Rhodopseudomonas boonkerdii: one gene and its partner. The protein of the gene in region 1 interacts with the protein of each later gene in a pairwise test. Links are inferred from orthologs where the notes say so. Each region holds a gene or a part of one and is shown in the gene's direction. Other genes may lie near its edges. The genes, in order: gyrB and gyrA.

What was found.
Region 2: the proteins of gyrB (region 1) and gyrA interact in binary tests that used the Escherichia coli proteins (3 or more experiments, as listed by UniProt). The link is inferred for Rhodopseudomonas boonkerdii from one-to-one orthologs.

The regions. Positions count from the first base shown.
Region 1 is NZ_CP036537.1:3,743-18,310, forward strand. The notes cover bases 1,437-4,499. They hold gyrB (DNA topoisomerase (ATP-hydrolyzing) subunit B), read left to right. Parts: upstream 1,437-1,778; coding sequence 1,779-4,220; downstream 4,221-4,499. Other genes in these bases: E0H22_RS00020 (FUSC family protein), read left to right, coding at 1,437-1,586; E0H22_RS00030 (MarR family winged helix-turn-helix transcriptional regulator), read right to left, coding at 4,348-4,499. Outside these bases: DNA replication/repair protein RecF, read left to right, coding at 1-356; more of E0H22_RS00020, read left to right, coding at 435-1,436; more of E0H22_RS00030, read right to left, coding at 4,500-4,866; E0H22_RS00035 (RidA family protein), read left to right, coding at 5,030-5,494; E0H22_RS00040 (sugar ABC transporter ATP-binding protein), read left to right, coding at 5,544-7,094; E0H22_RS00045 (ABC transporter permease), read left to right, coding at 7,091-8,068; E0H22_RS00050 (ABC transporter permease), read left to right, coding at 8,065-9,045; E0H22_RS00055 (sugar ABC transporter substrate-binding protein), read left to right, coding at 9,093-10,067; E0H22_RS00060 (Bug family tripartite tricarboxylate transporter substrate binding protein), read right to left, coding at 10,844-11,824; E0H22_RS00065 (FAD-dependent oxidoreductase), read right to left, coding at 11,961-13,178; E0H22_RS00070 (LysR substrate-binding domain-containing protein), read left to right, coding at 13,360-14,253; E0H22_RS00075 (DMT family transporter), read right to left, coding at 14,274-14,568. UniProt on the Escherichia coli protein: DNA gyrase negatively supercoils closed circular double-stranded DNA in an ATP-dependent manner to maintain chromosomes in an underwound state.
Region 2 is NZ_CP036537.1:3,248,756-3,263,520, reverse strand. What follows is about bases 7,515-10,774. They hold gyrA (DNA gyrase subunit A), read left to right. Parts: upstream 7,515-7,820; coding sequence 7,821-10,574; downstream 10,575-10,774. Other genes in these bases: E0H22_RS14865 (sulfite exporter TauE/SafE family protein), read right to left, coding at 10,745-10,774. Also shown: E0H22_RS14905 (HAD-IA family hydrolase), read right to left, coding at 1-374; E0H22_RS14900 (DMP19 family protein), read left to right, coding at 659-1,198; excinuclease ABC subunit UvrA, read right to left, coding at 1,519-4,494; E0H22_RS14890 (outer membrane protein), read right to left, coding at 4,753-5,463; E0H22_RS14885 (single-stranded DNA-binding protein), read left to right, coding at 5,911-6,408; E0H22_RS14880 (DUF2306 domain-containing protein), read left to right, coding at 6,585-6,992; E0H22_RS14875 (DUF1127 domain-containing protein), read right to left, coding at 7,008-7,271; more of E0H22_RS14865, read right to left, coding at 10,775-11,500; E0H22_RS14860 (hypothetical protein), read right to left, coding at 11,657-11,884; E0H22_RS14855 (hypothetical protein), read left to right, coding at 12,060-12,413; E0H22_RS14850 (monovalent cation:proton antiporter-2 (CPA2) family protein), read right to left, coding at 12,586-14,415; E0H22_RS14845 (Atu2307/SP_0267 family LLM class monooxygenase), read right to left, coding at 14,521-14,765. UniProt on the Escherichia coli protein: A type II topoisomerase that negatively supercoils closed circular double-stranded (ds) DNA in an ATP-dependent manner to maintain chromosomes in an underwound state.

The DNA.
Region 1 (14,568 bases):
CCGCCGCCGGCCGCACACTGGACGGTCCGCATCTCACCGACCTGCAGGTAATCTACGCACCGAAAAACATGCCGGCACGCGATGCCTCCACCGGCGAACAGAAAGCTCTGCTGATCGGCCTGATCCTCGCCCATGCCACTCTGGTGGCGGAGATGACCGGCATCACGCCGCTGCTGCTGCTGGACGAAATCGTGGCGCATCTGGACCCCGACCGTCGCAAGTCGCTGTTCGGCGAGCTCGCGACCCTTGGTGCGCAGGTCTGGATGACCGGCGCCGACCCCGCGGCCTTCATCGATATCGGGCCGATGGGCGAACTGTTCGATGTCGTGCAGGGACGCATCGCACGACGCGGTTGAGTGCCATCTGCCCTCATCCTGCGGCCATGATCGATCATCGCTTGCCGCCCATTCCGCATCGCTGCAAGCTATGCTGCGATGCTGACCTTTCTCTTCCTTCATCTCGCGCAGATCGCGAGCGCTTTCTGGACCGAGCTGCGCACGCTGCCTAAACCCGGCCCGCGCATGATCGACGAAATCGAATGCGCGCTCTCGGTGCTGCTTGCAATTCTGATCTCGCACCAGATCGGCGCCGAGAATGTCGGCTGGGCCGCTTTCTCCGGCTATATGGTGATGCGTTCACATGTGGCCGAAAGCTTTGCCCGCGGCGTGCTGCGTGTGATCGGCACGCTGATCGGCGCCGGAGGCGCGCTTTTGCTGGCACCATTTCTGCTGCCGTCAACGCTCCTGCTGAGTCTGGGCTTGATGGTCTGGGGCGGCGTCACGCTCTATTTCGCCATTGTCGGCAAGCGCGCCTACGCCTGGCTGTTCACGGGCCTGACCTTTCTCATGGTCCTGATCGAAGCCATGGAACATGCGAACGAGCCGATCCGGCGCTTCGCCACAACGCGCGTCCTGGAAGTGCTGGCTGGCACCATCGCCTGCGTCATCGTCAGCGCGATCTCGACCTGGACGATCCGGCGCCGGCTGCCCAACCCGGATCAGAACCTGCGCGCCAAGCCGGTCGGCTTGCCAGCCAAGCAATGGCAGGCAACGGTGGCACGCCACGCGCTCACCGGCGCGATCGCGCTGGCGTTAATTCCCGCGGTCTGGCTTGCCTTCGGCATTCCGGAACTCAGCCAATCCGCTATCACGATCTTCGCTGTCATGCTGGTGCCAGCCGCCGCGCTGGCTGGCGGCATCCTGAGCCCGGTGTCATCTCGCGTGATGCAGCGGCTGGTCGGGTGTCTCGTAGGCGGCTTCCTCGGCGGTGCGATCCTGCTGCTGAGCCAGCACTCTCCCACCGCCATGACCATCGGCCTCGTGCTCGGCATCATCATCGGCCGCCATATCGAGAATGGGCCAGCCTCCATGAGCTATGCGGGCCTGCAATTCGTGCTCGCCTTCGTCGTGGTGCTGGTGCCCGACAATTACGCCAATGCGGCCCTGCAGCCCGGCTATGAACGGCTGCTCGGCATCCTTTTCGGCATGGTGCTGCTGGAGCCCGTGGTGCTTGCCGCGCACCTGATCGCACGGCGCGGAGGCCGCAAGGAACCGCGAAATCCGGCGCCAGAAGGAGCCGGACATTAGCGTTTTGCCACGCTCGGAATCCGACTTCCAAAACAGCCGTTCAACGGCTTGAAAATCTGCCTGAAAACCTCATCTATTCAACAGCTTGCTGCGCATGACTTTGCGCTAGTTTCGATGCCGGTTTCGTGGCACAAATAGCGTCCATCAGACGACGTTTCCCGCGCTGATTCGGCACATCTTCGAAGGCATTCCATGACTGAACCAGCCCGGCAGCCCATCGCCGAAACCGAACATGTCGTTCCCGCCGAGTATGGCGCGGAATCGATCCGAGTCCTGAAGGGTCTCGACGCCGTTCGCAAGCGGCCGGGCATGTATATCGGCGACACCGACGACGGTTCCGGCCTGCACCACATGGTCTATGAAGTCGTCGACAATGCCATCGACGAAGCCCTGGCCGGGCATGCCAGCGCGGTTGAGGTCATCCTCAATGCGGATGGCTCGGTAACCGTGCGCGACGACGGCCGCGGCATTCCGGTGGACATCCACAAGGGCGAAGGCATTTCGGCGGCCGAGGTCATCATGACCCAGCTCCATGCCGGCGGCAAATTCGACCAGAACTCCTACAAGGTGTCGGGTGGCCTGCACGGCGTCGGCGTGTCCGTGGTGAATGCGCTATCGAGCAAGCTGATTTTGCGCGTCTGGCGCAACGACAAGGAGCACTACATCGAGTTCGCCCACGGCGAAGCCGTCGCGCCGCTGGCTGTCGTCGGAGACGCCAATGGCAGGCGCGGCACCGAGGTGACGTTCTATGCGTCGGCCGAAACATTCACGATGGTGGAGTATGACTTCGCCACGCTGGAGCATCGCCTGCGCGAACTCGCCTTCTTGAATTCCGGTGTCAACATCAAGCTCTCGGACCTCCGTCATCCCGAGGAGAAGCACGAGACCATGATGTATGAAGGCGGCGTCGAGGAATTCGTCAAATATCTCGACCGTAACAAGAAGGCGATGGTGCCGGCGCCGATCGTGATGCGTTCTGAACAAAACGGCATATCGGTGGAAGTGGCCATGTGGTGGAACGACAGCTATCACGAGAACGTGCTGTGTTTCACCAACAACATCCCGCAGCGCGATGGCGGCACCCATCTCGCCGGGTTCCGCGGCGCGCTGACGCGCCAGGTCAATGGCTATGCCGAGGGCATCGCGAAAAAAGAGAAGATTTCGCTGACCGGCGACGATTGCCGCGAAGGTTTGACGGCGGTTCTTTCCGTGAAGGTGCCGGATCCGAAATTCTCGTCGCAGACCAAGGACAAGCTGGTGTCCTCGGAAGTCCGTCCGGTGGTCGAGAACGGCATCAACGAGGCGCTGGCCGCATGGTTCGAAGAGCATCCCACCGAGGCCAAGACCATTGTCAACAAGGTGATCGAAGCCGGCGCCGCGCGCGAAGCCGCCCGTAAGGCACGCGAGCTGACACGGCGCAAGGGGGCGCTGGATATCGCCTCGCTGCCCGGCAAGCTCGCCGACTGTCAGGAGCGCGATCCCGCCAAATCCGAACTGTTCATCGTCGAGGGCGACTCGGCAGGCGGTTCGGCCAAGCAGGGGCGCAACCGCGAGTTCCAGGCGGTGCTGCCGCTGCGCGGCAAGATTCTCAATGTCGAACGCGCGCGTTTCGACAAGATGCTGTCGTCCGAGCAGATCGGCACGCTAATTACCGCGCTCGGCACCGGCATCGGCCGCGATGATTTCGATCTGTCGAAACTGCGCTACCACAAGATTATCCTGATGACGGACGCCGACGTCGACGGCGCGCATATCCGTACGCTGCTGCTGACCTTCTTCTTCCGCCAGATGCCGACCTTGATCGAGGGCGGTTATCTCTATATCGCGCAGCCGCCGCTCTACAAGGTGACGCGCGGCAAGTCCGAGCAGTATCTGAAGGACGAACGGGCGCTGGAAGACTATCTGATCGAGACCGGTCTCGACGACTGCCTGTTCCGTATGGCCTCCGGCGAAGAACGCACCGGACGCGACCTGCTGGCGCTGGTGGAAGATGCGCGCGTGATCCGCACGACGCTGAACAATCTGCATTCGCGCTATAACCGTGCAGTGGTCGAACAGGCCGCGATCGCCGGCGTCCTCAATGTCGAGGTGACGCGCGATCTTGCCAAAGCCAATGAGGCTGCGACCTATATCGCGCATCGTCTTGACGCCCTGGCCGATGAAGTCGAGCGCGGCTGGACCGGCGCGTTCCGCGAAGGAGAAGGCTTCTTCTTCGAGCGCACGATTCGCGGTGTGAAGGATGTCGCCTTCCTTGACGATGCTCTGCTCGGCTCGGCCGATGCCCGCAAGCTTGAGGAATATGCGCAGCGCCTGCAGGAGGCCTATCCGAAATCCGGCATCCTGCGCCGGAGAGATGCCGAGTTCATTATTCACGGTCCGGTGTCGCTGTTCGAGGCCGTCACCGATGCCGGCCGCAAAGGCGTAGCGCTGCAGCGTTACAAAGGACTCGGCGAGATGAATCCCGGCCAGCTCTGGGAAACCACACTCGACACCAACGAGCGTTCACTGCTGCAGGTAAGGGTGAAGGAAGTCGATGAAGCCGACGATATCTTTACCAAGCTGATGGGCGACGTCGTCGAACCGCGCCGCGAATTCATCCAGGACAACTCGCTAAGCGCAAATGTGGACGTTTAAACGAGATAAGACAGGCACATTCAACCAGCGCAATGCCATTCTGGTTAAAGACATGACAGCGTGGATCTGCGCAAACATTGCCCGCAGTAACAGGCTAGCTAAAGCCCAAGATAACTTCGGAAGATAACTACGGTTCTGAACGCTCGTTCGAGACCAAGAGTTTTCGCAACAAGCGCGTCAAGGTCTTGCGCTCACTATCTGTCAGCACGGCATCGACCGAGCGTGAAAGCTTGAAATGCCGCGCGATCGCTTTGTCTACTGCACTTCGGCCCTTGGCCGTCAGTGTGATCCGCGCTCCGCGGCCATCATCGGGATCCTGACGCCTGATGATAAAGCCGTCCTGTTCGGCACGGCGCAGTCGTGCTGTGAGCCCTCCCGACGACAGCAGGCACTCGGCATAGAGATCTGTGGGACGCACGCCGCTGCTGCTCTCTGCCTCCCGGCGATAAATCGTCAGCAGCAGGTCGAACAGCTCCCAGTTGAAGCCCTGCTCCTGCAGCGCCGGCTCGATGGCACTGCGCATATGCACCGACAGTCGCATGATCCGACCGACGACGTCGAGATGGCCCGCGTCGAGGTCGGGGCGGCGACGAAGCCAGCCTGCGATGATCTGATCAATCGAATCGTTGCTCATAAAGCGAAGCATATAGGCATATCGCCCGGAATATATGCAAGCTCGCCGACGGTGACTTAAACACGCTTACCTTTGCCAAAAGATATTTTATCTTGACTCAAAGACAATCTGCCATCACGCTCGACCTCGATTAAGCAGGCAGCCGACAGGTTGTCCGGTACCCGAGGATAATACGATGACAGCCAAGCCGGCCTTTGCGACCTCTCCAAGCAATCAGCATGTCAAGGAAATCCAGACGCAGCCGGAGCGGAAACCGGACATGCCCTATGCGCCTGCGATTCGTGTCGAAGTCCCATGCGGCATGCTCTTCATCTCCGGAGCCACGCCATCGCCGCTCTATCACAAGCATCCGCATGTGCTTGAAGAGCACGACCATCCCAACTCGATCGAAGAACAGACCCATCGCGCCATGAAGACGATCCAGTCGATCCTCGATCACGAAGGGTTGGCCTGGACCGACATCGTCAAGGTGACGAAGTACCTCACCGACATCCGTGACCAGGACGGCATGGTGAAGGTGATGAAGGAATATTTCGGCGATTGGACGCCGGCCAGCACCACCATCTGCATCAACCAGCTTTCGACCCAGGGCGCCCGTGTCGAACTCGACATGATCGCCGCCATCCCCCCGGGAAAGTAACCGACTCCCGCCCGGCCCCGGGGTCCCGGGCCGAACGAGGCCGACAACGATGCACGGCACCGACATTCGAGATACACAGGAAGATCGCGCGCTGGATGCGGCGGCAACAGGCGCTGCATCCGCGCCGCTGCTGCATCTGAATGCGATCGACAAATCCTTCCCCGGCGTGCATGCGCTGAAAGGTGTGTCGCTCGACATTCACGCCGGCGAGGTCCACGTCATACTCGGCCAGAACGGCGCCGGAAAATCAACCCTGATCAAGGTGCTCTACGGTGCCTATGCCGCCGATAGCGGTCATATCGAGCTCGAAGGCCGACCAGTCGTCATTTCGAGACCAGCGGATGCAAGCGCGCTCGGCATTGCCGTCATCTTCCAGGAATTCTCGCTCGTCCCCTATCTCAACATCGCGCAGAACATTTTTCTCGGCCGCGAAGGCGTATTCAGCCGCTTCGGCTTCATCGACTCGGCAGCCATGCATGCCGCGGCGCACGTCATCCTCGACGACCTCGGGCTCGACTACAACACCCACGCCTTTGCTGCCGAACTTGGTGTGGCACAGCAGCAGATGGTGGAAATCGCCAAAGCATTGTCGCAGAACGCGCGGGTGCTGGTGATGGACGAGCCGACCGCCGCAATCTCGGAGCGGGAATCCGAACGCCTGTTCCAGACAATTGCCCGGTTGACCGGACGCGGTGTTGCGATCGTCTATATCTCCCATCGCATGAAGGAAGTGCAGATGCTCGGAGATCGCGTCACGATCCTGCGCGATGGTGCCGTGGTGACTAGCATCCTGCGCGGTGAGATGAGTCAGGCCGGAATGGTCGGCGCGATGATCGGCCGTAGCTCCGGCTCGCAATTTGTGCGGACACCACGCCCAGCCGGCGAGCCTATCCTGTCCGCGACGAACATCAGCACAGCGAAACTGTCCGATATTTCCATCGAGATCCGTGCCGGCGAAGTCGTGGGGCTGGCGGGCCTTGTCGGATCCGGACGAACCGAGGTCGCACGTGCCGTGTTTGGTGCCGATCCGATCACGAGCGGCGAGATCGCCTTGCGGGGAACACCGGTGCCCTCGGCGCTCGACGCACGCGTGCGAGCCGGCATGGCGCTGCTGCCCGAGGACCGCAAGCAAGAAGGCCTAGCACTCCCGCTCGACATTCGCGACAATGCCACCGTCGCATCGCTGTGGCGCAGCTTCACCTCCGGCTGGTTTTCCCCAGCCGTGGCTGAGCGCAACACCGGTCGGCTGATCTCGCAGTTGGCCATCGCCGCCCACGGCACCCGCCAGACTGTCCGCACGCTCAGCGGTGGCAATCAGCAGAAAGTCGTGCTGGCGAAATGGCTCGCAGCCGGGGCGACTTTGTTTTTGCTCGACGAGCCAACGCGCGGCGTCGATGTCGGCGCGAAGGCTGAGATCTATCGCCTGATCGATCAACTGGTTGATGGTGGCGCCGGTGTCGTCGTCATCAGCTCGGAACTGCCAGAACTCGTGCAGCTATGCGACCGCGCCTATATCATGCGCGACCACCGCATTGTTGGTCATCTCGCAGGCGACGGGTTGACGGAACGGGCCATCCTCGAACTTGCGGTGCACCAATGAGTGTAGTGAGCCAGCCAGCGCAAGCGCCCGGCCTTGCGTTTCGCCTTAGCAGCATCCCCGGCGCCGGCGTCCTGCTCGTGCTGATGCTGGTGCTGTTCACGATCGCCAATCCGCGCTTCGTATCCCAGACTAACCTCGTCAATGTGGGTCTGCAGACTTCGCTGCTGCTGATGATCGCCCTGCCCATGACGCTCATCATTCTCACTGAAGGCCTTGACTTGTCGGCTGGCGCGCTGCTCGGACTGAGCGGCGTGATCGTGGCCGAGGCGTTGTTGGCCGGCTGGGGCATATTCACCTCCTGCGCGATCGCAATTGTGATCAGCATCGCATTCGGCGTACTCAACGGCTTCCTGATTGCGTATCTGACGCTCCCTGCATTCGTGGTCACCCTCGGCACGATGGGACTGATGCAGGGCATCGCCCTGGTCATGACCAATGGCGACCCGGTCGGCGGCTTTACGCCGGCCATCGAGACCTTTTACCGGTCGCAGTTGGGTTTCATCCCAACCCCCATCATCGTTGCCATCATTCTCTACCTCGCGCTCTGGGTGCTGTTGTACCGGACGCGGATCGGCAACTACGTGGTTGCGGTCGGTGGCAACAAGGACGCGCTGCGTCTCGCCGGCATCCGCGCCGATCTGGTGCACCTCGCCGTCTACGTGTTCGGCAGCGCGATCGTCGGTCTGTCCGCGGTGCTACTGATCGGACGCACCAATTCGGCGCATCCGACCGTGGGCATCGGTATGGAATTCGAGGCGATCGCCGCGGTGGTGCTCGGCGGCACGTCGTTCGAAAAAGGCCAGGGCTGGCTGTTTGGTGCGGTCCTCGGCGCGCTGGCCATTACCGTATTGCGCAACGGGCTCAACATTCTGTCCATCGACTCCTCGCTGCAGGTGGTCTGTATCGGCATCCTCCTCATCCTAGCTCTGTTGATCGACCAACGGCGTAAGCAATTCCTGAGGCAGGCAGCATGACAATCTCTGTCGCATCCAGCACTCAGCCCGCACATCTCTCGGCTGAAACGACGGCGTTACTCGGCCGTCTGATCCTGATCTTACTGATCGCTGGCGCGTTGACCGTGGTCGATCCCGGCTTTGCCTCGGTCAGCAATCTCCTCAATATGCTGCGGCAGGCAAGCCTGCTGTTCCTGATCGCATCCGGCCTGACGCTCGTCATCATCGGCGGCGGCCTCGACCTTTCCGTTGGCGCCAATCTCACATTGTCGGCCTGTCTTGCGGCGGCGGCGATCAAGACCACCGGTAATCCCTGGTATGGCGTGGTCGTCGCCATCGTCACCGGCACGCTGATCGGCTCCGTCAACGGACTGATGATCAACCGGCTGCAGTTGCCGCCATTTCTCGCCACTTTCGGCATGCTGTGGGTGGCACAGGGCGTCGCCTACTGGTTCATGGCCGGCCAGACCATCTATGGCATGCCGACCTCGTTCCGCTATTTCGGCACCGGGTTCCTTCTCGGCGTGCCGCTGCCGATCTGGATCATGCTGGCAGTCTGTCTCGCCTGCAGCATTCTCCTTCATCGCACGACCTTCGGCCGCGAAGCTTACTTCATGGGAGCCAACCAGTCCGCGGCGTTTCTCTCCGGCGTTCCGGTCGAGCGGCGGCGTCTCCTGCTTTATATGCTGAGCGGCCTGACATCCGGCATCGCCGCCCTCGTCTATCTCGCCCGGCTCAACGCAGCTGAACCCGGCATCGGCGAGCCTTTGCTCCTCCCGGCCATCGCGGCCGTGCTGGTGGGCGGCACGTCTCTGTTCGGCGGCAGCGGCAATATCGTCGGCACCGTGCTTGGCGCCGTTCTGCTCACCATCATCGTCAACGGCCTTAATTTGCTGAATGTGGCCGCCACCTGGCATCCGTTCGTCAACGGCGCCGTGGTGCTGATCGCCATCCTCGCGGACCTCGTCATCAGCCAACGCCGGTCAGGGAGCACCTGACCCAAGATCATCCAATCGTTTCGTCATCTACAACCAAAGGGGCCATCATGCGAACCACCAGACTATTCCGATGTGTTCTCGCCGCACTCATCTGCGGCACCCTGTCCCATTCGGCGGCGCGGGCCGATGGCGAAACGATCGCTGCATTCACCAAGAACCAGGTGGACCCGCATTTTGAAGGCGTGCGCGCCGGTGTCGCGCAGATGGCCGAGAAGATGCGCGCGACGGTGAAATACTATACACCGACCAAGCCCAACAACATCACTGAAGGCATGTCCCAGCTTGAGGACGTCGGTGTGACCAAGCCGAAGCTGATGCTGTTCATGCCGATCGATGCCAAGGCGCAGGTACCGACCGTCAAGCGCCTGATCGAATCAGGCCTTCCCATCATCAACTACAACGACCGCGGCGGCGATGCGCCTTACCTCTCCTTCATCGGGCAGGACGACTACAAGCTCGGCTACGACATTGCCAAGACTCTTTTCGATCATCTCGGCGGCAAGGGTAACGTTGTCATCCTCGAAGGCGTCAAAGGCTCGACCACCGGCGACGAGCGCAAGCGCGGCTTCGATGCCGCCGTGAAGGACTATCCGAACATCAAGGTGCTGGCCTCGCAGCCCGCAAACTTCCAGCGCCTGCTCGGCATGCAGACGATGGAAAACCTGATCCAGCAATTCAGCAGCATCGACGGCGTGATCTCCGCTGCCGACGCGTCGGCGTTGGGCGCCATCGAAGCGCTCAACGCCGCCGGCCGCAAGAATGTCGCGGTCGTTTCAATAAACGGCGTTCCGGAAGCCGTCGAGGCTGTGAAGGCAGGAAGCCTGCTGGCCATTGCCGAGTTCGACGGTTTCAAGATCGGCTGTGTCGCCACCGCAGTCGGCCTGAACGCCATTCGCGGCCAGAGCGTTCCAAAGCAGGTCATCATCCCTGGTGCGATCATCACGAAAGCCAACTACGCCCCTTGGCTAGTACCGTATAAAGACCGCACTTGTCCCCCCGCCGATGCGTACAAGGGGGGTTAAGCCCAACCGATGCCGTCTGCAGACCCAAGGCACTCAAGCTTATTCTGCAAAGGACGTCCATTTGCCGAGATCGTATGCAAGCATCTGACCTCGGCAGACCCCCTTTCAAAAAATCTCTCTTCTCCACTGCGAGCGATTACTTGCGTTTCGCACATATGATGATGAATGGAGACGAGCTTGACGGGGTCAGAATCCTATCGCCGCGGACAGCCGAGTTCATGACCATCGATCACATCCGCGATCCTGGCGGTTCGACAACTTCGATCGCTGGGCCGCGGGGTATGATTTCGGATTGGGATTTGCAGTTCGTCGCGAGACTAGAATGGCGGTCGTAACGGGTAGTCCTGGAAACTTTAAATGGCCGGGCATCTCCGGGACTTCATTCACCGTCGATCGCAAGCAGCGCGTGGTCGCCCTCACGCTAGTCCAAGCTCCGTCAAACCGCATACAAGCCCGCCACTTCTTCAATGGCATGATCTATTCGGCGATCCCTCGCGACTAGAGGTATTGGGCAGGCTTCAAGCGCCAGTGCACTGATCTTCGATTGTATCAGCGTGTCGGCAGCGTCGGTTTAAGATGGTCATCACCGGTCTGACGGTAGCGCCGTGACAGGAAATCGAGGCGAGAACGTTCTACCACTCCGCCGACACATGATGAGTCTGAATCGGCCGAGACGAGCCAATAATACAAAACGCCCGCTCCATTCTTCGTGAAGCCGGCGTTTTCTTATTGAATGTCTTTGGCTCGGGTGCGGCAGCCGCCTTCCTGTATCCTGCTTAGTTCGAAATCTTCGCTTTCGCGCGCGTCACGATGTTTTCCATTCGCGCCGATTCCTTCTGGATGAACGCCCCGAATTCCTCGGGCTTGTCCGCGATCACGGTTAAGCCAAGACCTTCCAGACGAGATTTGACGGTAGGATCGTGCAACGCATCGACGATGGCTTTGTTGAGCTTCTCGACGATGTCCTTCGGGGTCGCAGCCGGAGCGACGAAGCCGTACCAGATGCCTGCCAGAAGATCGGGCGTGCCTGCCTCCGATGACGACGGCACATTCGGTAATTCCTTTTTGCGCTCCGGCGCTGTGACCATGATCGGCTTCAGCGCGCCGCTTTGCGCCTGCTGGACGACGTTCGAGAAATTGTCGCAGATCATATTGACTCGACCGCCGAGGACGTCCTGAATCGCCGGCGCCGGTCCCTGATACGGGATATGCGTGATGTCGACGCCTTCAAGCACCTTCAGAGTTTCGCCGCAGAGATGACTGGTGCTGCCGTTGCCGGCGGAAGCGAAGGTTAGCTTGCCGGGCTCGGCTTTCGCGAGCGCCACAAGTTCTTTCAGAGTATTGGCTTTCACCGAAGGATCGACGACGATCATGTTGGGTGTGGAAGCTGCATTGGCGATCGGCGTGAAATCTTTCGCCGGATTGTAGACGGGCTTTTCATAGATCCACTGATTGATCGCAAGCACACCGGTGGTTCCGAGCAAGATCGTGTAGCCATCTGGCGGTGCAGAGGCGACGCGGACGGCGCCAATCGTGCCATTGGCACCACCGCGATTTTCAATGATCACCGGAACGCCATTAAGCGACTTGGAGATGAGCGGCCCGAGCAGTCGCGGAATCGAATCGCTGGTGCTTCCCGCCGGGAACGGCACCACGATCGTAATCGGCTTTTCAGGAAAGCCGTTCGCCTCTGCACCCGAGACCGCGAGAGAGAGCGGCGACAACAGCGCCGCAACAACGAATATCGTCAGTTTCATCGATCGATCCTTATTTCGCATTCCGAACACTCTGCATGACATCTTGAGAACCACGGCCTCGGTGCCTTCCCCCGCGTAATTCCTGTCCAGCCAACGGTCGCATGCCGTCGATCATCGTCTCAAAGGCCGTCGACAATCATTCGGACGAACCGAGATGCAACGCCGCGGCGCGATCGAGCGAATCGAGCATCGCGATCCGGCGCAGCAGCGCACGCCCCTTCTCGGGATCTGCTGCCGCAGCACGGATATCGTCCCTGAAGCGGGCGCGATCGGCTTCGTCCTTCGCTTCGAGGTTTTTCTTGTTACGAATCGTGTCCCCCTGGATCGCCTGCATCGTCACCGTGCGACGCTGCAGGTCATAGTCGGCGAGGATGGCTTCGCTATCTTTGCCGTTGATCACTGCGCCGAGCTTCGAGGTCAGGTTCAGCGCATCGTGGATACCCCCATTCATGCCCATGCCGCCGAGCGGATTGTTGATATGAGCGGCATCGCCGGCCAGGAAGGAACGGCCCTTCCGAAAATTGGCAGCGACACGCTGATGCACACGATAAAGCGTCGTATGGGTGATCGGCGCTTCCACATCGTCAGGCACCACGGACCGGATCGACGACGTCACATACTTCTCCGAAAGTGCCTCTTTGTCGGAGATTTCGGCCGGCACCGGCATCATCACGCGCCACGCACCGATGATACGCAGCAGGAAATACCAGCGCTCGGGATCCGCGACATAGCTCACAGACGACACGCCTGGACGCAGCGCGGTGAAATCCACCGGTGTCGTCATGACCAGAAAACGTTCGGGCCAGGTGAAACCTTCAAATTCCATATCCTGACTGCGGCGAACAATGCTATTGGCGCCGTCGGCGCCAATCAGCCAGTCGCAATCATAGATCTTGTCTTCGCCGCTCTTGGTGACCTCGAGAGCGACCGCGTCGCTGGTCTGCGATACGGATTTCACCTCGCAGCCGAACGCGATGGTGAACAACGGATGGTTCTTCAGCCCATCGAGAATGATGCGAGTAAGCTTGAACTGTTCGGCCTGCAGACGGAACGGATGCCGAACTAGATCCGAGATTGCACCGAAATCGAAGGTGCCGAGGACACCGTCGGAAGAGGAAGAATATTGGACAGTCGGCGCTTTCAGACCCTGCGCAATCAATTCCTTGGCGAAGCCGAGATCGTCAAGCATATCGAGCGTCGGTGGATGGAAGGTCGAAGCGCGCGACTCGCCGCTCAGCGTATCGTTCTTTTCCAGCACCAGGACCGGAATGCGTTGACGCACCAGATCGGCAGCCGCGACCATGCCGACAGGGCCGGCGCCAGCGATAATGACCGGGTACTTTTTCGCGCTCATTCGTCCACAACCTCAATTTATGATCGATCGCAGCACCCCCGCGCAGTCGGATCGATCTGTCAGCGGGTGGAGACATGGTCAGCCTCCAATGCCGCCTTTCATCGTAAGGCAAGCTAGGTGCCTTGCGCTTAGGCATGCAAACAATTTAATCTGCAGATATCTTGCGTTTTTGGAATGAACTATGCGCCGCAGAATTCCGAGCCTGGGCGCGCTGATGGCGTTCAGCGCGGCCGCCAAGCATCTCAGCGTCACCCGCGCCGCCGATGAGCTGGCGCTGACAGAAAGCGCAGTGTCGCGCCAGATTGCGCAGCTGGAGGCCCAACTCGGTGTCAAACTCTTTCATCGCATCAAGAAGCGGATCACGCTGACCCGCGCCGGCGCTGCCTACAGCACCCGCGTGGCGCAGACCATCGAGCGGATCGAACGCGATGCGCTGGAAATCATGGGCTATGAGGCGGACGGTACGGTGCTCGATGTCGCGGCGTTGCCCACTGTGGGCACGCAATGGCTGATCCCGCGCCTACCGGACTTCTACGCACGCCATCCGGGCATTGCCGTCAATGTAAGCGCGCGCAATACGCGGTTCTTTTTCAGCGAGACCGCCCTCGATGGCGCGCTTTACTTCGGCCAGCCCGACTGGCCCGGTACGCAGGCCGACTATCTGTTCGACGAAGTGCTGCTGCCGGTCGGCTCACCCGCTTTGATCGGCAGGCGCGGCGAATTGCCCGCGCATGAAGTCGCCGAACTGCGGCTCTTGCATCTGGTCACGAGGCCAGACGCCTGGCGACGCTGGTTCGACGCAGCAGAGCTGGAGGGCACCAATGTCATCCGCGGGCCGCGCTTCGACATTCAATCGACCCTGATCAGCGCAGCAAGCTCCGGCCTCGGCGTCGCGCTGCTGCCGGAGTTTCTAATCTCCGATCAATTGAGGTCGGGCAAACTGCGCGTGGTGTCGAGCCGGGCGCTGAAAAGCGTCGGCTCGTATTACTTCGCCTGCCCGGAGGAAAAAGCGGAAAACCCTTTGCTGCAGGCGTTCCGCGCGTGGCTGCAATCCCAAGCGCAAACCTCGACATAGGTCGCCCACGACAGGCGCCGTTACGACGTCGCCACAAAGATCCCAACGAACACCGCGACAATCCCGGCGGCCAGGTTCCAGCTCAGCGGCTCGCCGAGCATGACGGCGCCGACCAGCGAGGCGGTGACCGGATTGACGGTTACAGACACCGCCACTCGCGTTGGCGTCGTTCGCTCCAACGCAAATGCCCAGAGGTAGAAGACGAGCGCACTGCCGATCGCACCGAGATAGATGGTCGCGAACCATTGCGCCTCTGCGAAAGCAGGCACCGGCGCAAAACTGCCACGCACCCCGGCGATGAGCACCAGAACCGCA
Region 2 (14,765 bases), 3.2 Mb from region 1 along the record:
GAGACGTGCTCCTCGAGCTCGCCCAGCACGGTGCGCACATTGTTCTCGTTGTCCGAGCTGACGACGCAGATCGTGACGCCGCGCGCCTTCAACTCGTCGAACATGCGGTCGACGCCGGGAAACAGCGCGATGCGGTCGATCTGCTGCGCCTTCATCTTGCGCATGTCGCGGACGATCAGCGGGATGCGCCATTTGGGCACGCCGAGCATCCGCACCAGCTCGCCGGCGCCGACGCTGCGCATCTCGTCGATGCGATCGCGTTCGACGCGCCGGAACTTGTGCTTCTCAGCCACCTGGTTGATGACGCTGAGAAACCACGGAAAGCTGTCGGAGAGCGTGCCGTCGAAGTCGAAAATGGCGAGTTTGTAAGTCATGTCACTGGAAAAAGCGGCAAGGAAGGTTCGCCGCGCAACTGGTCATGAAAAGGCGGTGGAATCGAGGCCGCCGACTGGGCCAAGCATGACCGGGTTAGGTGACGCCATCAAGTCGCGATGCCGCGACGAATGGGTGCATGTCTAGCCGGTCATCTGATAAAGTCAGAGAAAAATGCGGAGGTCTGCTCGAGGTGCGGTCTGCGAGGGGACACAATGCCTTCCATGCGTATCGCACCGCTCGTGTGGGCCGCACTTTGTTCGACCGCAGCCATTTTGGCTAGGTCTTGGCTGGAGGCGACGGCACGGTGGTCCTGCGGGTCGATCAGATCAACGCGTGTCCCGATGATGCGCTGTTCAAGCTTCTCGCGGCCGAATTGACCGAGCGCCTCGGCTCGAGCGAGGGCGACGACCTCGATGAATTTCTGACGCGACTATCGAGGATTCCCGTAGGTTTACGCGCGATGGCAGCGGTCTACCAGCTCGATGTGAGCCTGACGCTGGACGACCTCGGCTGGCACTTTGCGAATTGGCACCACCGCGGCTATTCCGAACAAACGCTATGGGCGCTTGGTGAATTGGGCGCGCAAGAGTATGCCGAGATTTTTGCTGAAGCCTATCAGCTTGTGCAGCCATTCTGGGAAGAGATCAGCGCTCTCTGCGCGCAGGATTTCCAGGACTTTGTCGAGTGGTACAGCGATTCCGAACTCGACCGACTGATGCTGCCGCTGACGAAACGGATGTGGGATCTGCAGAACATCGACAACGGACTGTTCGGATTCTGGATCTCCTATGCGCGCAAGCATCCCGAACGGGTTTGCGGGTAGCACTAGGGGACTGATGTGAGGCGAGGGCGCGACACCTGTAGCCCCACATTCAACGGCATGCGGCGCTCAAGCAGGAATGATTCTAGACAGACAACAGCGACGCTTGATCGACGCTAACGGATTCAACTGTTTCGACTCTAACGCCTATCCTTAGCGACTTCAGTAAGTCGCACAAGGCGTCGCCATCTTATCGGCGCGTTCCACCATTGCGTCGCGAAGGTCGTGAACAATCGCTGCCCCGACGGACCGCGATACTTTTTGGATTGAGAGAGAATTTGAAAAGATAACAGGCTCTTTCAAGGATTCCCTTGGCGGCGCGTCTACTCCGCCGCTTCCCCTGTCACCTTCCGCTTCTTCGGCTTGCCCGCCTTCGCCAGCACCGGCTTCAGGAATTGCCCGGTATAACTGCGCGGCGCTTTCACGATATCTTCCGGCGGGCCCCAGGCGACGATTTCGCCGCCGCCGTCGCCGCCTTCGGGGCCGAGATCGATCACCCAGTCGGCGGTCTTGATGACTTCGAGATTGTGCTCGATCACCACCACCGTGTTGCCTTGCTCCACCAGCTCATGCAGCACTTCGAGCAGCTTTGCGACGTCGTGGAAATGCAGGCCCGTGGTCGGCTCGTCGAGGATGTAGAGCGTGCGGCCGGTGGCGCGCTTGCTCAGTTCCTTCGCTAGTTTCACGCGCTGCGCTTCGCCGCCTGAGAGCGTCGTCGCCTGCTGGCCGACATGGATGTAATCCAGGCCCACACGGTGCAAGGTTTTAAAAGTCTCTCGCACGCGCGGTACCGCCTTGAAGAATTCGGCGGCTTCCTCGACGGTCATGTCGAGCACGTCGGCGATGGATTTTCCCTTGAACAGGACTTCCAGCGTTTCGCGATTGTAGCGTTTGCCCTTGCAGGTGTCGCAGGTGACGTAGACGTCGGGCAGGAAGTGCATCTCGATCTTGATGACGCCGTCGCCCTGGCAGGCCTCGCAGCGGCCGCCCTTGACGTTGAAGGAGAAGCGGCCGGCTTCGTAGCCGCGCGCCTTGGATTCCGGCAGGCCGGCGAACCATTCGCGGATCGGCGTGAAGGCGCCGGTATAGGTCGCCGGATTCGAGCGCGGCGTGCGGCCGATGGGCGACTGGTCGATCTCGATGATCTTGTCGATATGTTCGAGACCCTCGATACGGTCATGCGGCGCAGCACCTTCGCTTGCGCCGTTGAGTTTTCGCGCGATCGCCTTGTAGAGCGTGTCGATCAGCAGCGTGGACTTGCCGCCGCCGGAGACGCCGGTGATGGCGGTGAACAGGCCGAGCGGCAGCTCCGCCGAGACGTTCTTCAGATTGTTGCCGCGCGCATTGATCACCTTGATGGTGCGGCGATGGTTCGGCGGACGCCGTTCAGGCACCGGCACGGACATCTCGCCGGTGAGGTATTTGCCGGTGAGCGACTTTGGATTCTTCATCACCTCCTGGGGCGTGCCCTGGGCGACGATGTTGCCGCCATGGGTGCCGGCGCCGGGGCCGACATCGACGACATAGTCGGCAGCGATGACGGCGTCCTCGTCATGCTCGACAACGATCACGGTGTTGCCGAGATCGCGCAGTCGGCGCAGCGTGTCGAGCAGCCGCGCATTGTCGCGCTGATGCAGGCCGATGGAGGGTTCGTCCAGCACATAGAGCACGCCGGTGAGACCGGAGCCGATCTGCGAGGCGAGGCGGATGCGCTGGCTCTCGCCGCCGGACAGCGTGCCCGAGGATCGCGACAGCGTGAGATAGTTGAGGCCGACATCGAGCAGGAAGGAGAGGCGTTCGCGGATTTCCTTGAGGATACGAACGGCGATCTCGTTCTGCTGCTTGTTGAGCATGCCCGGCACGGTCTCGAACCAGTCTCCGGCCTTGCGCACGGAAAGTTCGGAGATGTTGCCGATGTGCATCCCGCCGATCTTCACGCTGAGCGCTTCCGGCTTCAGGCGATAGCCCTCGCAGGCATCGCAAGGGACGTCGGAAAAATACTTGCCGAGTTCTTCGCGCGCCCATTCGCTTTCGGTCTCGCGGAAACGGCGGTCGATATTGGTGACCACGCCCTCGAACGGTTTCTTGGTGTCGTAGGAGCGAACCCCGTCCTCATAGGAGAACTTGATCTCGTCGTCGCCGGAGCCGTGCAGCAGGACGTTCTGCGTCTTCTTCGGCAGGTCCTTCCATTTGGTGTCGAGCGTGAACTTGTAGTGCTTGCCGAGCGCGGTGAGTGTCTGCAGATAATAAGGCGATGACGATTTTGCCCAGGGCGCGATGGCGCCCTTGCGCAGCGTCAGCTCCTTGTCGGGAATGACGAGATCGGCGTCGATGGTCTGCTCGACGCCGAGGCCGCCGCATTTGGGGCAGGCGCCATAGGGGTTGTTGAACGAGAACAGACGGGGCTCGACTTCCGGAATGGTGAAGCCGGAGACCGGGCAGGCGAACTTCTCCGAGAACAGGATACGCTCGGCGCCGGTCTTGTCGTGAATCTTGGCGACCTTCTTCTTGCCGGTGTCCTCGGCGGCAGCAGCGGGCGCATCCGCATATTCGATGACGGCGAGGCCATCGGCGAGCTTCAGAGCTGTTTCAAAACTTTCGGCGAGGCGCTGGCCGATATCCGGGCGCACCACGATGCGATCGACCACCACGTCGATGTCGTGCGGAAACTTCTTATCGAGGGTCGGTGCTTCCGCGAGTTCGTGGAAGGTGCCGTCCACCTTCACGCGCTGAAAACCCTTCTTGAGATAGTCCGCAAATTCCTTGCGATACTCGCCCTTGCGGCCGCGCACCACCGGCGCCAGCAGGTAGAGCCGCGTGCCTTCCGGCATCGCCAGCACGCGGTCCACCATCATGGAGACGGTCTGGCTTTCGATCGGCAGGCCCGTCGCCGGTGAATAGGGAATGCCGACGCGCGCCCACAGCAGGCGCATATAGTCGTAGATCTCGGTGACGGTGCCGACGGTCGAGCGCGGATTCTTAGAGGTGGTTTTCTGCTCGATGGAGATGGCGGGGGACAGGCCGTCGATCTGGTCGACATCCGGCTTCTGCATCATCTCCAGGAACTGCCGGGCATAGGCCGACAGCGACTCCACGTAACGGCGCTGGCCCTCGGCATAGATGGTGTCGAAGGCGAGAGACGATTTTCCAGAGCCGGACAGGCCGGTGAACACCACCAGCTTGTCGCGCGGGATCGTCAGGTCGATGTTCTTGAGATTGTGCTCGCGGGCGCCGCGGATGGTGATGCTGCGCATGTTCGCTGCAGCCTGTTGCCGCCTCGCCTTGATGACTTCATCCATCGCAATGCATTCCCCGGCACGCCGTGCGCGCCACATGCGGGCGCGTCTCGCCGGGGCACCGGGATCAACGCCGAATTGAGTGTGTCCGGAACATAGGAAGAACGGGGAGGGATTTCCAGTGCTCTCGCGCGGTCTCCAGCACTTTGTTGGCCGTGGGGGTGCAGAGGAGACCTGCTTTCGGAAAGGGCGCGGGCAAATAGCGGGCAAAGAAAAAGGCCGGCATTGCTGCCGGCCTTTCGAAGACTTGTTTTTCGAAGCTCAGTACTTGGCGATGACCGGGCCGCCCCAGTTGAAGTGGTAATTGATACCGCCCTTCACAGTGTGTGTGGTCAGGCCCACATTGGTGAAGCCGACATTCGGGTCGCCATAGGCGGCGTTGCCGTAATCGGCATACATATATTCACCCTTGAGCGACCAGCTCGGTGCGAACATGTATTCGACGCCGGCGCCCACGGTCCAGCCCGAGTGAACCTTGCTCTGCGAGGCGGAAGCGCCGGGGATGGCGATGGAAATGCGGTTGTCAGCCCATGCGTAACCGCCCTTGGCGTAGAACAGCGCCGCGCCGGCGGTGACGCCGAGACGTCCCGTGACGCTGCCGAACGAGCGGATCTTGTCCTCGACGGTGACGATGCCGAGAATGGTGTCGCTGTACTTCATGTCCGATGCCGCGGCATCGACTTCGAGACCCCACAGCCAGTTGCCGCCCGGGATCGCCCAGTTGTAGCCGATGGTGCCGCCGCCGAAGCCACCCTTGATGTCATTGGTGGTGAACGCGAAGCCATCGATGCGGTAACGGTCGGACCAGCCATAGCCGCCCATGACACCGGCGTAGAAGCCGGACCAGTTGTAGGCGACGGCGACCGGCATCGGCGGAGCTTTGGTATAGGGGCGGGCAGCCAGATCAGCGGCGGAAGCCGCAGAAGCGCCGAGAACAACGAGGGCAGCCGAAGCAAGCAAAATCTTCTTCATCTGAAGTCTCCCCAGTGCGGTTTCGCAGCGAAACCATTCCCCCGGCGTGAACGCCGAATTCAATCCCTGGTTGGACTATAGGCGAGTCCCGTCAAAATGCAGTCACTTAAAAGCCACACTCGCATACGTTGTCCTTGGATTGGACGTAAGTAAAAGGTAAGCGGAAACAGTTGCCTAGGCCGGTTGTACGAATCGGGTGCGCTGGAGTTCACGGGGCCGTCTGCCCCGCGCTGCCACGATACCGTCGCGCGAATTCTGCTGCTTGAGAACATTAAGGGAACATACTAGAGTGACGTCGTGGTGGATAACCCGCGGTGCGGGGACGTCCCGCGGGGACGGACCGTATAGGGTCGATATCGGCACGGTTGCGCACAGCCGGCACTTTGGTGCCGGGCTTGGACGTCGGCATCCGATCAGCAATTCAGATTCGAGAGTTAGGAGAGTGGCATGGCGGGTAGCGTCAACAAGGTGATTTTGGTCGGCAATCTCGGCAAGGATCCCGAGGTCCGCCGCATGCAGAACGGCAATCCGGTGGTCAATCTCACGGTGGCGACCTCGGATACCTGGCGCGACAAGGCAACCGGCGAGCGCAAGGAGAAAACCGAATGGCATCGCGTGGTCATCTTCAGCGAGGGGCTCGCCAAGGTGGCGGAGCAGTATCTGAAGAAGGGCGCCAAGGTTTACATCGAGGGCGCGTTGCAGACCCGCAAATGGACCGACCAGTCCGGTGCTGAAAAATACACGACCGAAGTCGTGCTGCAGGGGTTCAACGCGACGCTGACCATGCTCGACGGCCGCGGCGGGGGCTCGGGCGGTGGTGGCGGCTATGGCGGCGACGACATGGGCGACAGTTTTGGCGGCGGCCAGTCCAGCCCGCCGCCGCGCCGCGTGGCCGCCGCGCCGGCCGGCGGTCGCAGCGATATGGATGACGACATCCCGTTCTGATCCACCGCATTGCTAACGACACCTCGGCGCGCTGCGAGCGATTGCTCGCGGCGCGTTTTCTTTTCGGGTGGATGAATGGGCGCGATGGCTGCCGCAATGTGGATGAGCGCGATATCTTTACATTGGAAAGATTTGTGCGAGAATTGCTTGCATCATTCTCTTGGATCCGTGATCACATGTCGCTCCAGCCTCTGCTCGATGCCGCCGCGCCGATCCCGTTGCATGCCTTCGCAGCCATGGCAGGATTTGCGCTTGGCGTCGTTCAACTCGCTGCCCCCAAGGGCACGTTGTCGCATCGGGTGATGGGCTGGCTATGGGTGCTATTGCTGGCCATTACGGCGATCAGCTCGTTCTGGATTCATGGCGATAGCTATCGGCTGTGGCGTGACTGGAGCCCGATCCATCTGCTCTCGATCCTTACGCCGATCATGCTGGTGGTCGGCGTCCTTCACGCGCGCCGGCACCGCGTGCGCGCGCATGCCATCACGATGGTGTCGATCTTCATCGGCGCGCTGGTGATCGCCGGCTTGTTCACGATGGTGCCGGGGCGCGTCATGCACACGGTGGTGTTCGCCGGCCGCTAATTAGGCTTCGGTGCTTCAGCACATCCAAGGATATGCCATGCCATCGCGAAGCCGATCGAGGCGACGATGCGCGGTGATGTGGTCGATCTCCGCGCGCGTCATGCCGATATCTATCAGTTCTCTTTCGCTGAGATCATGCAGCGAGATGCCTGGCTCGCGGCATCGGCACTGCTCCTGAAACCAGTGCCAGCACGGCTTCAAGAAAGCGGCGGCCCGCAGCGCCGATGGTGCGGCGGCATCGCCGGTCCCGGTTGCTGGCGGTGTGAATTGGATTGGCATCGGTCACTCCTGCTGTTGCGCACGGCAGGCGAGGCCAAAACAAAAGCCCCGTCCGATGCCGGCGGGGCCTGTCGAAGAAGATAGCGGCTTTGAACGTCCTAGCGCATGACTCCTTCCATGGCCCAGCAAAGGCGGGTCATCGATTTGCGATTGGAGATGCGCACAAACATATTCATGATGGCCGCATACTATGATGCCGCCCATAAATCAATGGTTGTTTTCTGCGTTTCTTTCACTAGTGCGTGCTTGCGAGTCTCGAAGATTGCGAAGTGACGTGTCCGCGAGCCCGTCGTCTGCCCCCAAGCGGCATGATCCGTGAGCCGGTGCTTGCCTCTGGCCCGCCGCTGTACGGCCGCAAGATTGCTGCAGGATCCCGCCGTTTCTCACGCGATTTGTACGGCTTCCACCAATCTTGCCGTTTCTTCCTTGCGAGCGCCGTAACTGATTGAAAGATAAGGTCGAAAATCACTTGCCTCGGAGGTTGTCGGGGTGGCCTACGCGCGTGCTTTACGCTATATGAGTCGCACCCGAATCTGACCGGAAACAACCTTGTCCGACAACGAAGACCAGAAGCCTGGGGAGCCGCCGGTTCCCTCGGATATCCGTCCCGTATCCATCCTCGACGAGATGAAGCGTTCGTATCTCGATTACGCCATGAGCGTGATCGTGGCGCGCGCGCTGCCCGACGCCCGCGACGGCCTCAAGCCGGTGCATCGGCGCATCCTCTATGCGATGTACGAGAACGGCTTCGAATACAACAAGCCGTTCCGCAAGTCGGCGCGCACCGTCGGCGACGTCATCGGTAAGTATCATCCGCATGGCGACCAATCGGTCTATGACGCGCTGGTGCGCATGGCGCAGGACTTTTCCATGCGCGTGCCGCTGATCGACGGCCAGGGCAATTTCGGCTCCATCGACGGCGATCAGCCGGCCGCGATGCGCTACACGGAATCGCGCCTCACCAAGATCGCGCAGACGCTGCTCGACGATATCGACAAGGACACCGTCGACTATCAGGACAACTACGACTCGTCGGAAAAAGAGCCGAAGGTTCTTCCCGCGAAATTCCCGAACCTTCTGGTCAATGGCGGCGGTGGCATCGCTGTTGGCATGGCGACCAACATTCCGCCGCACAATCTCGGCGAATGTATCGATGCTTGCGTGGCGTTGATCGACGATCCCTCGCTCTCCATCGACGATCTCAACAAGATCATTCCGGGCCCGGACTTCCCGACCGGCGGCATCATTCTCGGTCGCGCCGGTATCCGCACCGCCTACCACACCGGCCGTGGCTCCATTGTGATGCGCGGCAAAGTCTCGATCGAGCCGATCCGCAAGGATCGCGAGGCGATCATCATTTCCGAAGTGCCGTATCAGGTGAACAAGGCCACCATGGTCGAGCGCATCGCCGAACTCGTGCGCGAGAAGAAGATCGATGGCATCTCGGATCTGCGCGATGAATCCGACCGTGACGGCTATCGCGTAGTCGTCGAGCTGAAACGCGACGCCGTGCCGGACATCGTGCTCAACCAGCTTTACAAGTTCACGCCGCTGCAGACCAATTTCGGTGCCAACATGGTGGCGCTGGATGGCGGTCGCCCGCAGGTCTTCAATCTGAAGGACCTGCTGACGATCTTCGTCGGCTTCCGCGAGCAGGTCGTTACGCGGCGTACGAAATTCCTCCTCAACAAGGCGCGCGACCGGGCGCATATCTTGGTCGGCCTCGCCATCGCCGTCGCCAATATCGACGAGATCATCCGTGTGATCCGTTATTCACCCGACCCGAACACGGCGCGTGAGACCCTGATGTCGCGCGACTGGCCGGCGAAGGATGTCGAGGCGATGATTACGCTGATCGACGATCCGCGTCACCGCATCAATCCGGACGGTACCGCGCGTTTGTCCTTCGAACAGGCCAAGGCCATTCTCGAGCTCCGCCTTGCACGCCTCACGGCGCTCGGTCGCGAGGAAATCTCTGACGAACTTGATAAACTCGCCATCGAGATCGCCGACTATCTCGACATCCTGCGTTCGCGTGCGCGCGTGCAGGGCATCGTCAAGGACGAACTCGGTGCCGTGAAGGCGGAGTTCGCCACGCCGCGCAAGACGGAGATCGTCGAGCAGGAAGGCGAGGTCGAGGACGAGGACCTGATCCAGCGCGAGGACATGGTGGTGACGGTGTCGCATCATGGCTATGTGAAGCGCGTGCCGCTCTCGACCTATCGGGCGCAGCGCCGCGGCGGTAAGGGCCGCTCCGGTATGGCGACGCGTGACGAGGATTTTGTCTCGCGCCTATTCGTGGCCTCCACGCATACGCCAGTGTTGTTCTTCTCGTCGCGCGGCCAGGTCTACAAGGAGAAGGTCTGGCGCCTGCCGATCGCGCCGCCGAACGGTCGCGGCAAGGCGATGATCAACATCCTGCCGCTGGAGCAGGGCGAGCGCATCACCACCATCATGCCGCTGCCCGAGGACGAGAGCACCTGGGATACGCTCGACGTGATGTTCGCCACCACCGGCGGTAATGTCCGGCGCAACAAGCTATCGGACTTCGTCGATGTCCGCCGCTCCGGCATCATCGCCATGAAGCTGGACGAGGGCGAGAGCATCGTCGACGTGCAGATCGCCACCGAGCATGACGACGTGCTGCTGACCGCTGGCGGCGGCCAGTGCATCCGCTTCCCGGTCACCGATGTTCGCGTGTTCCAGGGCCGCAGCTCCATGGGCGTACGCGGCATTGCGCTGGCCGAAGGCGACAAGGTGATCTCGCTGTCGATCCTGCGCCATGTGGAGACGACCTCGGACGAGCGTTCGGCCTATCTGAAAATGCGCCGCGCGGTGGCGGGCGAAGCTGTGGCCGACGAGTCGGCTGTCGAGGCCGAGGGCGAAGAGACGTCCGGTGCCGTTCAGCTGTCGCAGGAGCGCTATGCGGAACTCGGCGCTGCGGAACAGGTGGTGCTCACCGTTTCCATCAACGGCTATGGCAAGCGCACTTCGAGCTACGAATATCGCACCACCGGCCGCGGCGGCAAAGGCATCGTCGCCATGTCGGTGAACGAGCGTAATGGCAAGCTGATCGCCTCCTTCCCGGTGGAAGACAGCGACCAGATCATGCTGGTCACCGACAAGGGGCAGCTGATCCGCTGTCCCGTCGAAGGCATCCGCGTCGCCGGCCGCTCCACCCAGGGCGTCATCGTGTTCAACACCGCGGACGACGAGCACGTGGTGTCGGTGGAGCATATCGGCGAAGCCGGCGAGGGCGAGGAGCCTGAGGCGGGTGGGGCTGCGCCGGAGGTGGAGGGTTGAGGCTCTTCGTGGCAGTTTACGATGCGTGAAGCAAAAAGCCCGCGGCTATGCTGCGGGCTTTTCTGTACGGGTAAGACGCGCGCTTATTGCTCAAGGTGGGGCCGGCCCGACGCTCTTGCTACGGATCGACGGTAAGGGATGACGCTCCTTGGTCATAAGTGTATGATTGGCTACAGCCAATACCGCCAAATGTAGATTACGGTCATCGCGCCTCCAATCACAACAATGGCGCCACGGACTATCGGCGCGGGCAGCACGGCGAAAAGACGGCCTCCAAGCAAGCCGCCAATGAGCGCTCCTGCAAGCATGATCAAAGTCTCTGGCCAGCTAACCGCGTTCCGAATAACAAAGATCGTGATCGTCGCGAAGCTGACCGCAGTGGCAAGTACGTTCTTCAGAGCATTTGCGGTCCTGACATCCTCTCGGCCGGTAATTGTAAGCACGGCTAGAAGCATGACGCCTAGTCCTGCGCCAAAATAGCCACCATAAATGGCAGCCAAAAAGAGAAGTACAGGTCGGATGTGCTCGCTCTCCGTTGCGCGATGATGGTTCAGTCTTTCTTGAATCTTCCGGCCAAATGCAAAGATCAAAGTAGCAATCCCGACGAGCGCCGGCACTAGCAAAACGAATATGCGATCTGAACTAGCGAGTAAGAGGAGCGCGCCGAGCGTGCCTCCGCATGCTGATGCAGCTATGGCCTTCTGCGTAAGAGAATCCCAGTTCGGCCATCGTGACCGGTCCGCGAGGGCCGCCATTAGGTGGCCCGGCACGACTGCTACAGCGTTTGAAGCGTTGGCGATCATTGGAGACAATCCAACCGCGATCATTGCTGGAAAGGTGATCAATGTTGCGCCGCCGGCGATCGCATTCACGATTCCGCCGATGACGCCGGCGGCTGATAGTGTAGATGCGGAGATTGCATCCATCGTTTTCTCCCGCCCCTGTCGTTCGCGGTCTCCGCCGCGCGTTCTTGATTCTAGAAGTTCGCACAACACCGGGCAAATTCTCAACCGCTGACGTGCAGTTTCCGGTGGTGCGATCTCGATAGGGGCCTTCAGTGCGGATTACTCGGGAGCGTGAGATTACGCCTCACGAGTCAGGATGCGGCGGGCAAAATACCCGGTGGTGAAGAACACGGCAGACATGCCCGTAGCAATGAGTGCTTTGCGAAGAGCACCAGCGATATCTGCATTGGGCACTCCCAAGGAGCCGATAGTCACTGCCGCGCCGGCAAGCGATACGAATGCGAGAAAGCTGAATACGATGAAGATTGTTTGGCCAGCATACCGCTTGATCCGAGCGTGAGGCATCCTTTCCGTCCTATTCCATGAGCGCGAAAGTCAAAGCTGCTCGTAGGCTTCCTGAGAACACCGGTCTGAGCCGCAGGAAACGTTTTCATTTCGCATTGGCTTTCCGCCCTCTATGATAACCAGAAAGGTTTGGTCTCCGAGCGAATTTCCCACCGCGCTAATCAACATTGCGCGAATGCAGGCTGACCAGCCAAGCTTGGTCCGGCGCGGCATCGAGAAACAGACGTTCGACGCAGACGATTGCGCCAGGAAGAACTCTCCCATCCTCGTTTACAGCATGGCGCGCATTTCAGGCGCCGGTTCTGTTGCGGCGGCTCCGGGTGCTCGGTCCTTGATCATGTCCGGTGCCAAAGTCGCCCCAGGATCAATGGAGCAGCCGGTTAAAAGCATTCCGGCGATGCACAGCGCAATTCCCCTCATCTTTCAGGTTTATCAACGCCATTGGCGCGGGACAATTGCGATCCTTGCTCGTGAACGCTGTGACGAGAAAATGTCGGGCAAAGCCAAAGCTAGACTTATCGCCGCATAGACATGTCCAGATTCTATAACTGCTCGTCCTGTGTCCGTGAAGTTTTTCATTTAGCTTCCCTCTTTTACAGCGATCGGAGGCGCACCTGCGGCGTTGCTATTTCAAGGGCGATGGATTGGTGGTTCGATCCCGTTGAAGCTCTGTCGCCGGATCGCGCAACGCGCCATTCTCACTACGATTTTGCAGCAGCTCCCAGCACATTCTCGTCTGTGTTTTCCCCACTCGCCGGTCGTGTCTTGAAGAACGGGCTTGGCTCCGGCGTCTCCGCATTACCGCGGATCAGCTTGCGGCCGGCTTCCAGACCGCCGATGACTTCCAACTCCACGCGCTGCGCGTCGCGCTCGCGGACCTCCGCGATGGACTCGCGCGCCGCTTCCTCTTCAAGGCCGAGGCCTTTCAGGACGGCCTCGCTGAACACCAGCGCGGACTCGAAGGTCTCGCGAATCTGGAATTCGACACCGGCCTTGATCAGACGCAACGAATGGCCGCGGTCGAATGAGCGGACATAGAGTTTGGCCAGCGGAAATTCCGAGCGGCAGAGTTCGACGATGTGATCCGCGGCCTCCGGCTTGTCGACACAGATCAGGATCGCCTCTGCCGTGGCCGCGCCCGATGCGCGCAGCACGTCGAGACGGGTGCCGTCGCCATAATGGATCTTGAAGCCGAAATTGCCTGCGGCGCGGATCATGTCCACGTCGCTCTCGATGAGGGACAGTTCGATATCGCGCGCCAGCAAGGCCTGACTCGCCACCTGTGCGAAACGACCGAATCCGATGAAGAGCACGCGGCCGCGCAGGCCGTCGGCCTTGTCGATGCCGTCCATGGAGACGGGGGCGGGGGAGCGTATGCGCCCATGGACGAGCAGTACGATCGGCGTCAGCGCCATGGACAGGATCACGATGGCGCTCATGACGGCGGAGGCGCGGGCGTCGAAGATGCCGGCGGCGAGCGCTGCCGCATAGAGCACGAAAGCGAATTCGCCGCCTTGCGCGAACAGCGCGGCGCGGTGGCTCGCCGCAGCATGGTCCGATTTCGTCAGGCGCGCGATGGCGTAAATGCCGATCGCCTTGACGATCATGAAGGCCAGGACCCCGCCCAGCACCATGATCCATTCGCTGGCGACGATGCGCAGATCCAGCGACATGCCGACACTGAGGAAGAATAGGCCGAGAAGGATGCCGCGGAACGGCTCGATGTCGGCTTCGAGCTGATGGCGGAAATTGGATTCCGAAAGGAGGACGCCGGCGAGGAAGGCGCCCATCGCCATGGAGAGGCCGACGCTCTGCATGAACACGGCGGAGCCGAGCACGACCAGCAGCGCGGAGGCCGTGAGCACCTCGCGAGCGCCGGCGCGGGCGATGATGCGGAAGAACGGATCCAGCAGCCAACGGCCAGCGGCAATCAGTGCCGCGAGGCCGGCGAGGGCAATGCCGATGCTCTGCCATGCGGGCTTGGTCGTCGCGGCGGCCGGCGCCTCGGCGGCGCCCCACACTGCGACGAGCGCCAGCAGCGGCACGATCGCGAGATCTTCCAGCAGCAGGATCGCGATGGCGCGTTGGCCCTCGGGCGTCGTGGTCTCGTCCTGCTCCTCCAGCAGCTGCATGATGACGGCGGTGGAGGACAGTACAAAACCCATGGCGCCGATCATGGCGACGGGAAAAGCGAGGCCCGCGGCCATGCCGACCAGCGTGAGCAGCAAGCCGCAGGCGATGACCTGCGCGGCGCCGAGGCCAAAGATTTGCCGCCGCAGCTTCCACAGCTTCGACGGGCGCATTTCGAGTCCGATGATGAAGAGGAACATGACGACGCCGAGTTCGGCCGTATGCAGCAGTGTCTCGGGATCGTGGAACAGGCCTAGACCGAACGGTCCTACGGCGAGACCTGCGGTGAGATAGCCGAGGACGGAGCCGAGCCCCAGGCGCTTGAACAGAGGTACCGCGACGGTGGCCGCACCCAGCAGGACGATAGCGTGTCCCAAGTTGAAACCGGAAGCGTCCGCCATAAGACCTCTTTCATTGATCGGCCGGGCGGCTCTGCCCGGTGCATGCAGCCTCGTGTGCATATGCCTGTGTGGCGCGTCGCGGGCAAGGACCGGAGATGGAACCGGTCACAGTTGGGCTTGAGACCGTATGATCGGCGCAACTTCGGTGCCGAGAAGCTCGATCGAGCGCTTCATGGCGGCGGTTTCGAGCGAGGCGGTGCTCATCTGGAAGGTGATGCGCGCGACACCGCCGAGTGCTTCGTTCGCGTGGCGCATCTTGGCGGCAACTGTACGGGGGGCGCCAACCAGGAACGAGCCCTCCGGGCCGGCCATGGCGTCGAATTGCTGGCGCGACGGCGGCGACCAGCCGC